3 regions of the Pseudomonas sp. HC1(2025) genome follow, and region 1 is predicted to be linked to each of the others. Evidence: predicted binding sites of a transcription regulator. Region 1 holds the regulator's gene; each other region holds the start of a gene.
What was found. Region 1 encodes sigma-54, which starts transcription at its own class of promoters, with help from an activator protein. Its sites were predicted from a motif close to ANTGGCATNNANNTTGCTNT; they were not measured.

Region 1 (3,276 bases):
AGCGATGCCGTTGCCAAAACCGGTCGAGCCAAGTTTTTCACGGGCGATCAGGGCCTCATACACGTCTTGCATCACCAGTTCAGGCACTTCGCGGCTGATCAGGTTGGCAATCTGTTCGAGGGCTTTCTTTTTACTGCCGCCCGGCGCGTTCACGAGGGAACGGCCGGGGGTCAGGATGGTTTCAAGTCGAATCATGGGTGGGGAGTGTTAGCGGCCTGTGCCTTGAAGAAGGCTCTGCTGCTTTTCCTTATGCTTTTTGATTTGGCGATCCAGCTTGTCGGTCAGGTCGTCAATGGCGGCATACATGTCTGAATGCTCTGCATTGGCGACTACTTCCCCGCCGGGTATACGCAAGGTGGCTTCGATTTTCTGCTTCAGCTTTTCGACAGACATGATGACTTGCACATTGGTGATCTTGTCGAAATGCCCCTCAATTCGTTTGAGTTTTTCGCTGATGTAGGCGCGCAGCGGTTCGGTCACTTCCAGTTGGTGTCCACTGATGTTGACTTGCATACAGCTTCTCCTTCGTTGCCAGTGCATAAAGCGGCGGGTAGGGATACCCGCCACTGGAACGCTGTGGCCTGCCCGTCACATCAACCGCTTACGCTCGCTGGAAGGCGCGATCCCAAGGGACTCGCGGTACTTGGCGACGGTTCGACGGGCGACCTGAATGCCTTGTGCTTCCAGTAAACCAGCGATCTTGCTGTCACTCAACGGCTTTTTCTGATTTTCCGCCGCAACCAGTTTTTTGATGATCGCGCGGATCGCCGTGGACGAGCATTCGCCGCCCTCGGAGGTGCTGACGTGGCTGGAGAAAAAGTATTTCAGCTCATATATACCCCGTGGGGTATGCATGAATTTCTGCGTAGTGACCCGGGAAATAGTCGATTCATGCATGCCGACAGCCTCGGCAATGTCATGCAGTACCAGCGGCTTCATCGCTTCGTCGCCGTACTCCAGGAAGCCGCGCTGATGCTCGACGATCTGGGTGGCCACTTTCATCAAGGTCTCGTTGCGGCTTTGCAGGCTCTTGATGAACCAGCGTGCTTCCTGCAACTGGTTGCGCATGAACGTGTTGTCGGCACTGGTATCGGCCCGGCGCACGAAGCCTGCGTACTGCGGGTTGACCCGCAGGCGTGGCACCGATTCCTGGTTCAGTTCCACCAGCCAGCGCTCGTTGTCCTTGCGCACAATTACGTCAGGTACGACATATTCGGCTTCGCTGGACTCGATCTGCGAGCCTGGGCGCGGGTTGAGGCTCTGTACCAGTTCGATGATCTGGCGCAGGTCATCTTCCTTGAGCTTCATCCGGCGCATCAGCTGGCTGTAGTCGCGGCTGCCCAACAGGTCGATGTAATCGGTGACCAGGCGTTGGGCCTCGGTCAGCCACGGTGTCTTGGCGGGCAGTTGGCGCAATTGCAGCAACAGGCACTCGCTGAGGTTGCGCGCGCCAATGCCGGCAGGCTCGAACTGCTGGATGCGGTGCAGGACCGCTTCGATTTCGTCCAGCTCGATATCCAGCTCCGGGTCGAAGGCCTCGAGGATTTCTTCAAGGGTTTCGTCCAGGTAGCCCTGATTGTTGATGCAGTCGATCAGGGTCACGGCGATCAGGCGATCGGTGTCGGACATCGGGGCAAGGTTCAGTTGCCACAGCAAGTGGCTCTGCAGGCTTTCGCCGACGGAGGTGCGGGTGGTGAAGTCCCACTCGTCATCATCGTTGCTGGGCAGGCTGCTGGCGCTGGTCTGGTAGACATCTTCCCAGGCCGTATCCACCGGCAGTTCATTGGGGATGCGTTCGTTCCATTCGCCTTCTTCCAGGTTATCCACCGTGGGTGCGGTTTCCTGGTAGGACGGTTCCTGGACGTCAGTGTTGGGTTTTTGCTCTATGTTGTCGGCCAGCGGGTCGGCATTATCGAAGTCGTCGCCTTCTTCCTGGCGTTCGAGCATCGGGTTGGACTCCAGGGCCTCCTGGATTTCCTGTTGCAGGTCCAGGGTCGACAATTGGAGCAGGCGGATGGCCTGTTGCAGCTGCGGTGTCATCGTCAGCTGCTGGCCCATTCTCAGGACTAGCGATGGTTTCATGGCAGGGGCTTAACACCTTATTCGCCGGCGCAATGCGCCATCCACGACAGGGCGCGTGAGCGCCAAACATAAGCAAATTATATGCCTGATATCGGGGGCTTTGCCTAGAGCGCGGTAACAATAAAAATAATGAGGTTTTTATTGACTCCCGCGCCTGATGGCGAATGTCCTGACACCCCAGCGCTTACAGGCGGAACTCGTGCCCCAGGTACACTTCCTTGACCAGTTCGTTGGCCAGGATGGTGGCGGAGTCGCCTTCGGCAATCAGTTGGCCGTCGTTGACGATGTAGGCGGTTTCGCAGATATCCAGGGTCTCACGCACGTTGTGGTCGGTGATCAGTACGCCGATCCCCTTGGCCTTGAGGTGATGGATGATCTGCTTGATGTCGCCTACCGAAATCGGGTCGACACCGGCGAAGGGTTCATCCAGCAGGATGAACTTCGGTGCAGTGGCCAGGGCGCGGGCGATTTCCACGCGACGGCGCTCGCCGCCGGACAGGCTCATGCCGAGGTTGTCGCGAATGTGGTTGATGTGGAACTCCTGGAGCAGGCTTTCCAGCTCCTGGCGGCGTCCGTCGCGATCCAGTTCCTTGCGGGTTTCAAGGATCGCCATGATGTTGTCGGACACCGACAGTTTGCGGAAGATCGACGCCTCCTGGGGGAGATAGCCGATCCCGGCCCGTGCACGACCGTGCATGGGCTGGTGGCTGACGTCCAGGTCGTCGATCAATACGCGACCCTGGTCCGCCTGGACCAGGCCGACAATCATGTAGAAGCAGGTGGTCTTGCCGGCACCGTTGGGGCCAAGCAGGCCGACGATCTGGCCGCTGTCGATCGACAGGCTGACGTCGCGCACGACCTGACGGCTTTTATAGGCCTTGGCCAGATGCTGGGCTTTCAGGGTTGCCATTACTGGGCCTTCTTCTTCGGCTGGATAACCATGTCGATGCGCGGACGTGGCGCAGTGACCTTGGTGCCATTGGCGCGGCCGGCAGTGGCTACCTGCTTGACGGTGTCGTAGACGATTTTCTCGCCTTCGGTCGAGTTGCCGTCACTGCTGATCACTTTGGCGCGGTCGGTCAGTACGATGCGATTCTGCGGGGCATGGTACTGGATGGTCACGCCGTAGCCCTTGATCGGAGCTGGGTCGGTCGCCGCCTGTTGCTGCTCGAAATAGGCCAGGTTGCCCACCGA
Region 2 (3,276 bases), 1.4 Mb from region 1:
GCAGCGTTTGCACGTCGATGCCAGCGACTTCCAGCGGCTCGTCGCAAGCGGCATCCGGGTGACGGATGTCGATGACGATCTGGCCGGCCAGTGCTTCGCTGACTTCTTCGATCTGCACATCCTGGCCCAGTTCGTCGATTACCCGATCGATCGGCACCAGTTTGGCGTTCTCGAGCGCTCGCTCCAGAATCGCCATGTCGAATTCTTTCTCTTCATGCTCCACGCGGTAGCGCTTGGCATGGGTCTTGGGGTTCACCGAAATGACCCCGCAATACTCTGGCATGTGCTTGGCGAAATCAGCGGTGCCGATTTCGTTGGCCAGGTCGATGATGTCTTGCTTGTGGCTGGCGATCAGCGGGCGCAATACCAACTTGTCGGTCACGCAGTCGATCACAGACAGGTTCGGCAGGGTCTGGCTGGAGACCTGGGAAATCGCCTCGCCGGTGACCAGCGCTTCGATTTGCAGGCGGTCGGCGATTTTCGACGCTGCGCGCAACATCATACGCTTCAATACGACGCCCATATGACCGTTATCGACTTTTCCGAGAATTTCTCCCAGGACTTCCTCGAACGGCACGCTGACAAACAGCACGCGCTGGGAGCTGCCGTACTTCTTCCAGATATAGTGCGCGACTTCCATCACGCCCAATTCGTGTGCACGCCCGCCCAGGTTAAAGAAGCAGAAGTGGCTCATCAGGCCGCGGCGCATGATCTGGTAGGCCGCCACGGTGGAGTCGAAACCGCCGGACATCAGCACCAGGGTCTGCTCAAGCGCGCCCAGCGGGTAGCCGCCGATGCTGTTGTGCTGGCTGTGGATCACAAACAACCGTTGGTCGCGAATTTCGATGCGCACTTCGATTTGCGGCTCTTTCAGCGAGATTCCAGCCGCGCCGCACTCACGACGCAGCTTGCTGCCGACGTATTTCTCGACGTCCATGGAGCTGAACGGGTGCTTGCCCGCGCGCTTGCAACGCACCGAAAAAATCTTGCCCGCAAGGCTGTTGCCAAAGTGCAGTTTGCATTTTTCAGTGATGTCGTCGAAGTCGCCCAGCGGGTACTCGTCAACCTGCAGGAAATGCGCGATGCCCGGCATGCAGCTCAGGCGCTCGGTCATATCTTTCAAGGCTTTAGGGTCGCTGACGCGGGTTTCCAGCTCGAGATTGTCCCACACACCGTTCACCACCACGGCCGGGTCCAGGTCACGGAGCACAGCGCGGATGTTCTTGGCCAATTGACGGATGAAACGCATCCGTACCGGTCGGCTCTTGATGGTGATCTCGGGGAAGACTTTAACGATTAATTTCATGGAAACAGCGCGCGCAGGGCCAGCCGAAAAAGGGGGGCGCGGATTATAGCGGAAATCGCTCAAGGTTTAACCAGTTAATATACAAACGGCATGCGGCGCACCAAAGAGGTGCATTTAAGACTGTTTGCGCTACATTGCAGTGCGCGATTTTTGCCGTTTTGACGATTTGCACCTTTATAGGGGCCATTTTGAGGCAAAAAACCCATGTCGGGGCACTGGCATGCAATTTGCTCTCTTGTGAGGCAGGTTGCCATGGCGGACTATCCGCGCCGGCATCACCCACATTCTAAGGGCTACTCCACTACCCAAGCCCGAAGCCACCCGGAGGACACTATGTCGAAGTCGGTTCAACTCATCAAAGATCATGACGTTAAATGGATTGATCTGCGCTTCACGGACACCAAAGGCACTCAGCACCACGTGACCATGCCGGCTCGCGACGCGCTGGATGACGCCTTCTTCGAAGAAGGCAAAATGTTCGACGGCTCCTCCATCGCTGGCTGGAAAGGCATCGAAGCCTCCGACATGATCCTGATGCCGGACGATTCCACCGCCGTACTCGACCCGTTCACCGAAGAGCCGACGCTGATCATCGTCTGCGACGTGATCGAGCCTTCGACCATGCAGGGCTACGACCGCGACCCACGTGCGATCGCCAAGCGTGCCGAGGAATACCTCAAGTCCACCGGTATCGGTGACACCGTATTCGTGGGCCCGGAGCCTGAGTTCTTCATCTTTGACCAAGTGAAGTTCAAGTCCGACATCTCCGGCTCCATGTTCAAAATCTTCTCCGACCAAGGTTCGTGGATGTCCGACCAGGACGTGGAAGGCGGCAACCATGGCCACCGTCCAGGCGTCAAAGGCGGCTACTTCCCGGTTCCACCGTTCGACCACGACCACGAAATCCGTACCTCCATGTGCAACGCCATGGAAGACATGGGCCTGGTCATCGAAGTTCACCACCACGAAGTGGCAACTGCCGGCCAGAACGAAATCGGTGTGAAGTTCAACACCCTGGTGGCCAAGGCTGACGAAGTACAGACCCTCAAGTACTGCGTACACAACGTGGCTGTGGCCTACGGCCGTACCGCTACCTTCATGCCTAAGCCTCTGTACGGCGATAACGGTTCGGGTATGCACGTTCACCTGTCCATCGCCAAAGATGGCAAGAACACCTTCGCTGGCGAAGGTTATGCCGGCCTGTCCGACACTGCCCTGTACTTCATCGGCGGCATCATCAAGCACGGTAAGGCCCTGAACGGCTTCACCAACCCGTCGACCAACTCCTACAAGCGTCTGGTCCCAGGTTTCGAAGCGCCAGTGATGCTGGCCTACTCGGCGCGCAACCGTTCCGCTTCGATCCGTATTCCTTACGTGTCCAGCCCTCGCGCTCGCCGTATCGAAGCACGTTTCCCGGATCCAGCAGCCAACCCGTACCTGGGCTTCGCTGCCCTGCTGATGGCTGGCCTGGACGGCATCCAGAACAAGATCCACCCAGGCGACGCCGCCGACAAGAACTTGTACGACCTGCCGCCTGAAGAGGCCAAAGAGATCCCACAAGTGTGCGGCAGCCTGAAAGAAGCCCTGGAAGAGCTGGACAAGGGCCGTGCGTTCCTGACCAAAGGCGGCGTGTTCAGCGACGACTTTATCGATGCCTACATCGCCCTGAAAAGCGAAGAAGAAATCAAGGTCCGCACCTTCGTACACCCACTGGAATACGAGCTGTACTACAGCTGCTGATCCGGTAGCGCCGCTTAGTGGCGTGACAAAAAGGCCTCCTTCGGGAGGTCTTTTTTTTGCCCGAAACAATGACTATCCACCTTTGCAAACCCCATCAAAACTGTAGGAGCTGGCTTGCCTGCGATGGCGGTGGTTCAGTCAGTCGTGATGTGACAGATACACCGCTATCGCAGGCAAGCCAGCTCCTACAGTTTGATGGGGTGCTTCCAGGAAATATTTGATCGCTGAAC
Region 3 (3,276 bases), 640 kb from region 1:
GGCAAAGAAGTGCAACAAACGCTCGGCATGCAACTCGCCGTGACGCGCGTGATAGTCGTCCAGGGTGCCGGTGATCAGCAGGGGCATGGCCAGTTCGTGCAGGCCATCGCCGCGCCCATCCTGGGGCATCAGCGACAGCGAATAACTGACATCCAGCATGCGCGCGAGGTTTTCCGCGCGCTCCAGGTAGCGCGACATCCAATATAAATCCGAGGCAGTTCTGCTCAGCATGGTTTCATTCCTCGACCACCCAGGTGTCTTTAGTGCCGCCACCCTGGGATGAGTTGACCACCAACGAACCCTCCCGCAGCGCCACACGGGTCAGCCCGCCGGGCACCACACGGGTTTCCTTGCCGGACAGGACGAACGGCCGCAGGTCGATATGCCGGGGCGCTATACCGTTTTCGACAAAGGTCGGGCACGTCGACAGACACAGGGTCGGCTGGGCGATGTAGGCATGGGGCTTGGCCTTGATCCGCGCACGAAAGGCTTCGATCTCAGCAGCCGTGGCAGCCGGGCCGACCAACATGCCGTAGCCACCGGAGCCCTGGGTCTCCTTGACCACCAACTGCGGTAGGTTCGCCAGCACGTGAGACAGTTCGTCAGGCTTACGGCACTGGAACGTCGGAACATTCTTCAGGATCGGCTCTTCATCCAAGTAAAAACGGATCATGTCGGTGACGAAGGGATACACCGACTTGTCATCCGCCACCCCGGTGCCAATGGCATTGGCCAGCACCACATTGCCCGAGCGGTAGGCGGCCAGCAGGCCGGGCACACCAAGCATGGATTCGGGGTTGAAGGCCAGCGGGTCGAGGTAGGCATCGTCGAGGCGCCGGTAGATCACGTCCACAGCCTTGGGCCCGTCGGTGGTGCGCATGAATACGCGGTCGTCGCGCACAAACAGGTCAGCGCCTTCTACCAACTCCACACCCATTTCCCGGGCGAGGAACGCGTGCTCGAAAAACGCGCTGTTGAAGCGCCCCGGCGTCAGCACCACCACGCTGGGGTTATCCAGCGGGCTGGAGCTTTTCAGGGTATCGAGCAGCAGGTTGGGGTAATGATCGATCGGCGCGATGCGCTGGGCGGCGAACAGTTCGGGGAACAGGCGCATCATCATCTTGCGGTCTTCGAGCATATAGCTCACGCCGCTGGGGGTGCGCAGGTTGTCTTCCAGCACGTAGTACGTGCCGTCGCCATCCCGTACGAGGTCGACACCCGAGACGTGGGAATAAATATCGCGGTGCAGGTCCAAGCCCTGCATCGCCAACTGGTATTGCTCATTGGCCAGCACTTGCTCGGCAGGAATGATCCCGGCCTTGATAATTCGTTGGTCGTGATAAAGGTCGGCAAGGAACAGGTTCAATGCCTTGACCCGTTGAATGCAGCCTCGTTCGACAATTCGCCATTCGCTGGCGGGAATGCTGCGCGGGATGGTATCGAAGGGGATCAGGCGCTCGGTGCCCTGCTCGTCGCCGTACAGGGTGAAGGTGATACCCGCGCGGTGGAACAGCAAATCGGCTTCACGCCGACGCTGGGCCAGCAGCTCGGCAGGGGTTTGATCCAGCCAGCGGGCAAACTCGCGATAGTGAGGGCGGACCTGGCCAGCCTCATCGTACATTTCATCGTAATAAGTGCGGATCATGCCGAACTCCTTGTCACCCGGACGCAACGGACTGTCGCAAGGCCCGTGCCAGCGGCATAAACACTTAAGTATCAATTAGTTGGATATAGCCAAAGGCAGCACCGCACCGTCCTGGTGCAACAACCGCCCGGGCCTTGCCACTCGCGCTTCAAAGCGACGCAGGCATTGCCTATCACCAGCATAGCCAGAGTTGATTTCACTGCCCGGGAAAGCTTGCGGATAATCACGCTCATCCGCTGAACAGGATTCGTCCTACAGCATCACCTCGTCACCGCCGGTAACTTGCTTGTGCAAGTACCGACCGGTTCCCCTTCTTTCCGGTCTTCCCTTTTAGCCACCCTGCTCGGGTGGCTTTTTTTTGTGGAGGAATTTTCGCAATAAGTTCCAAGTACTTTGCCGCGCCACAAACAAAATCGGCCGACCCGAGGGTCAGCCGATACGCTGCTTTATTGATCATGTGTCTACATGGGTAACCCACGAACCTCGTGCTTCACGCCCCATCCCTCGATAATCCCGCCCAAGGGCTCGACTACCGCCTCAAAGTCCTGCTCGAAATCACCAATACCGTCGTAGGTGGCGAACATGACTTTGCTCAATTCCAAGAACCAGGCACCGTCATCCCGTGCACTGACCTGGGCATTGATCGACTCCCCACGAAACCGACCCGCAGCCCGGCGCGCACGTTCCTCATCCGGGAAAATGGCGTAGAACTCAATGGGGTGGAAGCGCGAGAAGTCAAAGCCGCCCTCTTTCATGCGGCGTAACACGTGGGTGCTGATGTCTTCTTGATAGGCTGTGCTCATGAAACGTCCTCCTAAACCGATGGATAGACTTTCCGTGCTTCCCAGAGCCTGCGCGCGAACGGCGCAGGTTGACGGCAATGACATCGCCGCAGGAAAACAAGCATGTAGCTGACAAGACCAGACCTTAGCGATTCATTCGCTGATCTCCCTTGCAGAGTAGCGCGAAGCTATCACCTCCACCAGCAGCGCTTTAAAGACGTACAGGGAATATTCAGGCGGCGGGAGAAATGTCGAGGATCTGGATACTGTTCTGGTCCTTCAAGCTCTTGACCGTCGGTTCGGGGATCCGGCCATCCAGGTCATTGAGGTCCAGCTTGGCGGGGATGGGCAGCAATTTGGCGCGAATCATCTGCGCCGCATCTTCGAGGCTGGGCTTTTGCGCACAGGCGAACAGCTCTACCGATTGCACGCCGTGATCGTCAACGAAGGTAACTTGCCAGTTTTGCATCAGTGCCTCCTCGATAAAGCCCATGGATGGGCTTACACATATCTGGACCTTGAGGGCACGGTGATCGTTCCACTCAAGGCAGGAGGCATATGATCGGTTGGGCTTACGGCTTCTCGGCCGCTGCCTTGAGGGCTTTCAAGGTGTTGAAAGGCGCTTCAACCACAAACTTGTTGGCCAACCAGGAAGGCACGCTGCCACCTGGCTCGGTGTGAACCTGGTAGGTCACTTCGGTCTGGTCGGCGCCTTTGGGCACCAATTTCCAGAAGCCTTCGACCTGGGCCACGCGCACATAGCCTTTCTCTTCCGGCAGATAGGTCGGCACTTCCAGCAGTTTGCGGGTCACGCTGCCATCGGCGGCCTGGGTGGTGGTGATCTCCAGG

Region 2: glnA (glutamate--ammonia ligase) is a predicted target of sigma-54. The motif match lies at 1,521-1,540, and genes of this name have one in related genera.
Region 3: ACSSVH_RS18630 (circularly permuted type 2 ATP-grasp protein) is a predicted target of sigma-54. The motif match lies at 1,679-1,698, and genes of this name have one in related genera.

Annotation. Positions count from the first base shown of each region.
Region 1 is NZ_CP196017.1:4,848,750-4,852,025, reverse strand. Features, by position in the region: gene ptsN (PTS IIA-like nitrogen regulatory protein PtsN) at 1-195, opposite strand, end outside; gene hpf (ribosome hibernation-promoting factor, HPF/YfiA family) at 208-513, opposite strand; gene ACSSVH_RS21690 (RNA polymerase factor sigma-54) at 589-2,082, opposite strand; gene lptB (LPS export ABC transporter ATP-binding protein) at 2,267-2,992, opposite strand; gene lptA (lipopolysaccharide transport periplasmic protein LptA) at 2,992-3,276, opposite strand, start outside.
Region 2 is NZ_CP196017.1:369,907-373,182, reverse strand. Features, by position in the region: gene thiI (tRNA uracil 4-sulfurtransferase ThiI) at 1-1,306, opposite strand, end outside; gene glnA (glutamate--ammonia ligase) at 1,640-3,046, shown strand.
Region 3 is NZ_CP196017.1:4,204,006-4,207,281, forward strand. Features, by position in the region: gene ACSSVH_RS18625 (alpha-E domain-containing protein) at 1-231, opposite strand, end outside; gene ACSSVH_RS18630 (circularly permuted type 2 ATP-grasp protein) at 236-1,645, opposite strand; gene ACSSVH_RS18635 (ribonuclease E inhibitor RraB) at 2,107-2,448, opposite strand; gene ACSSVH_RS18640 (hypothetical protein) at 2,660-2,896, opposite strand; gene ACSSVH_RS18645 (START domain-containing protein) at 3,000-3,276, opposite strand, start outside.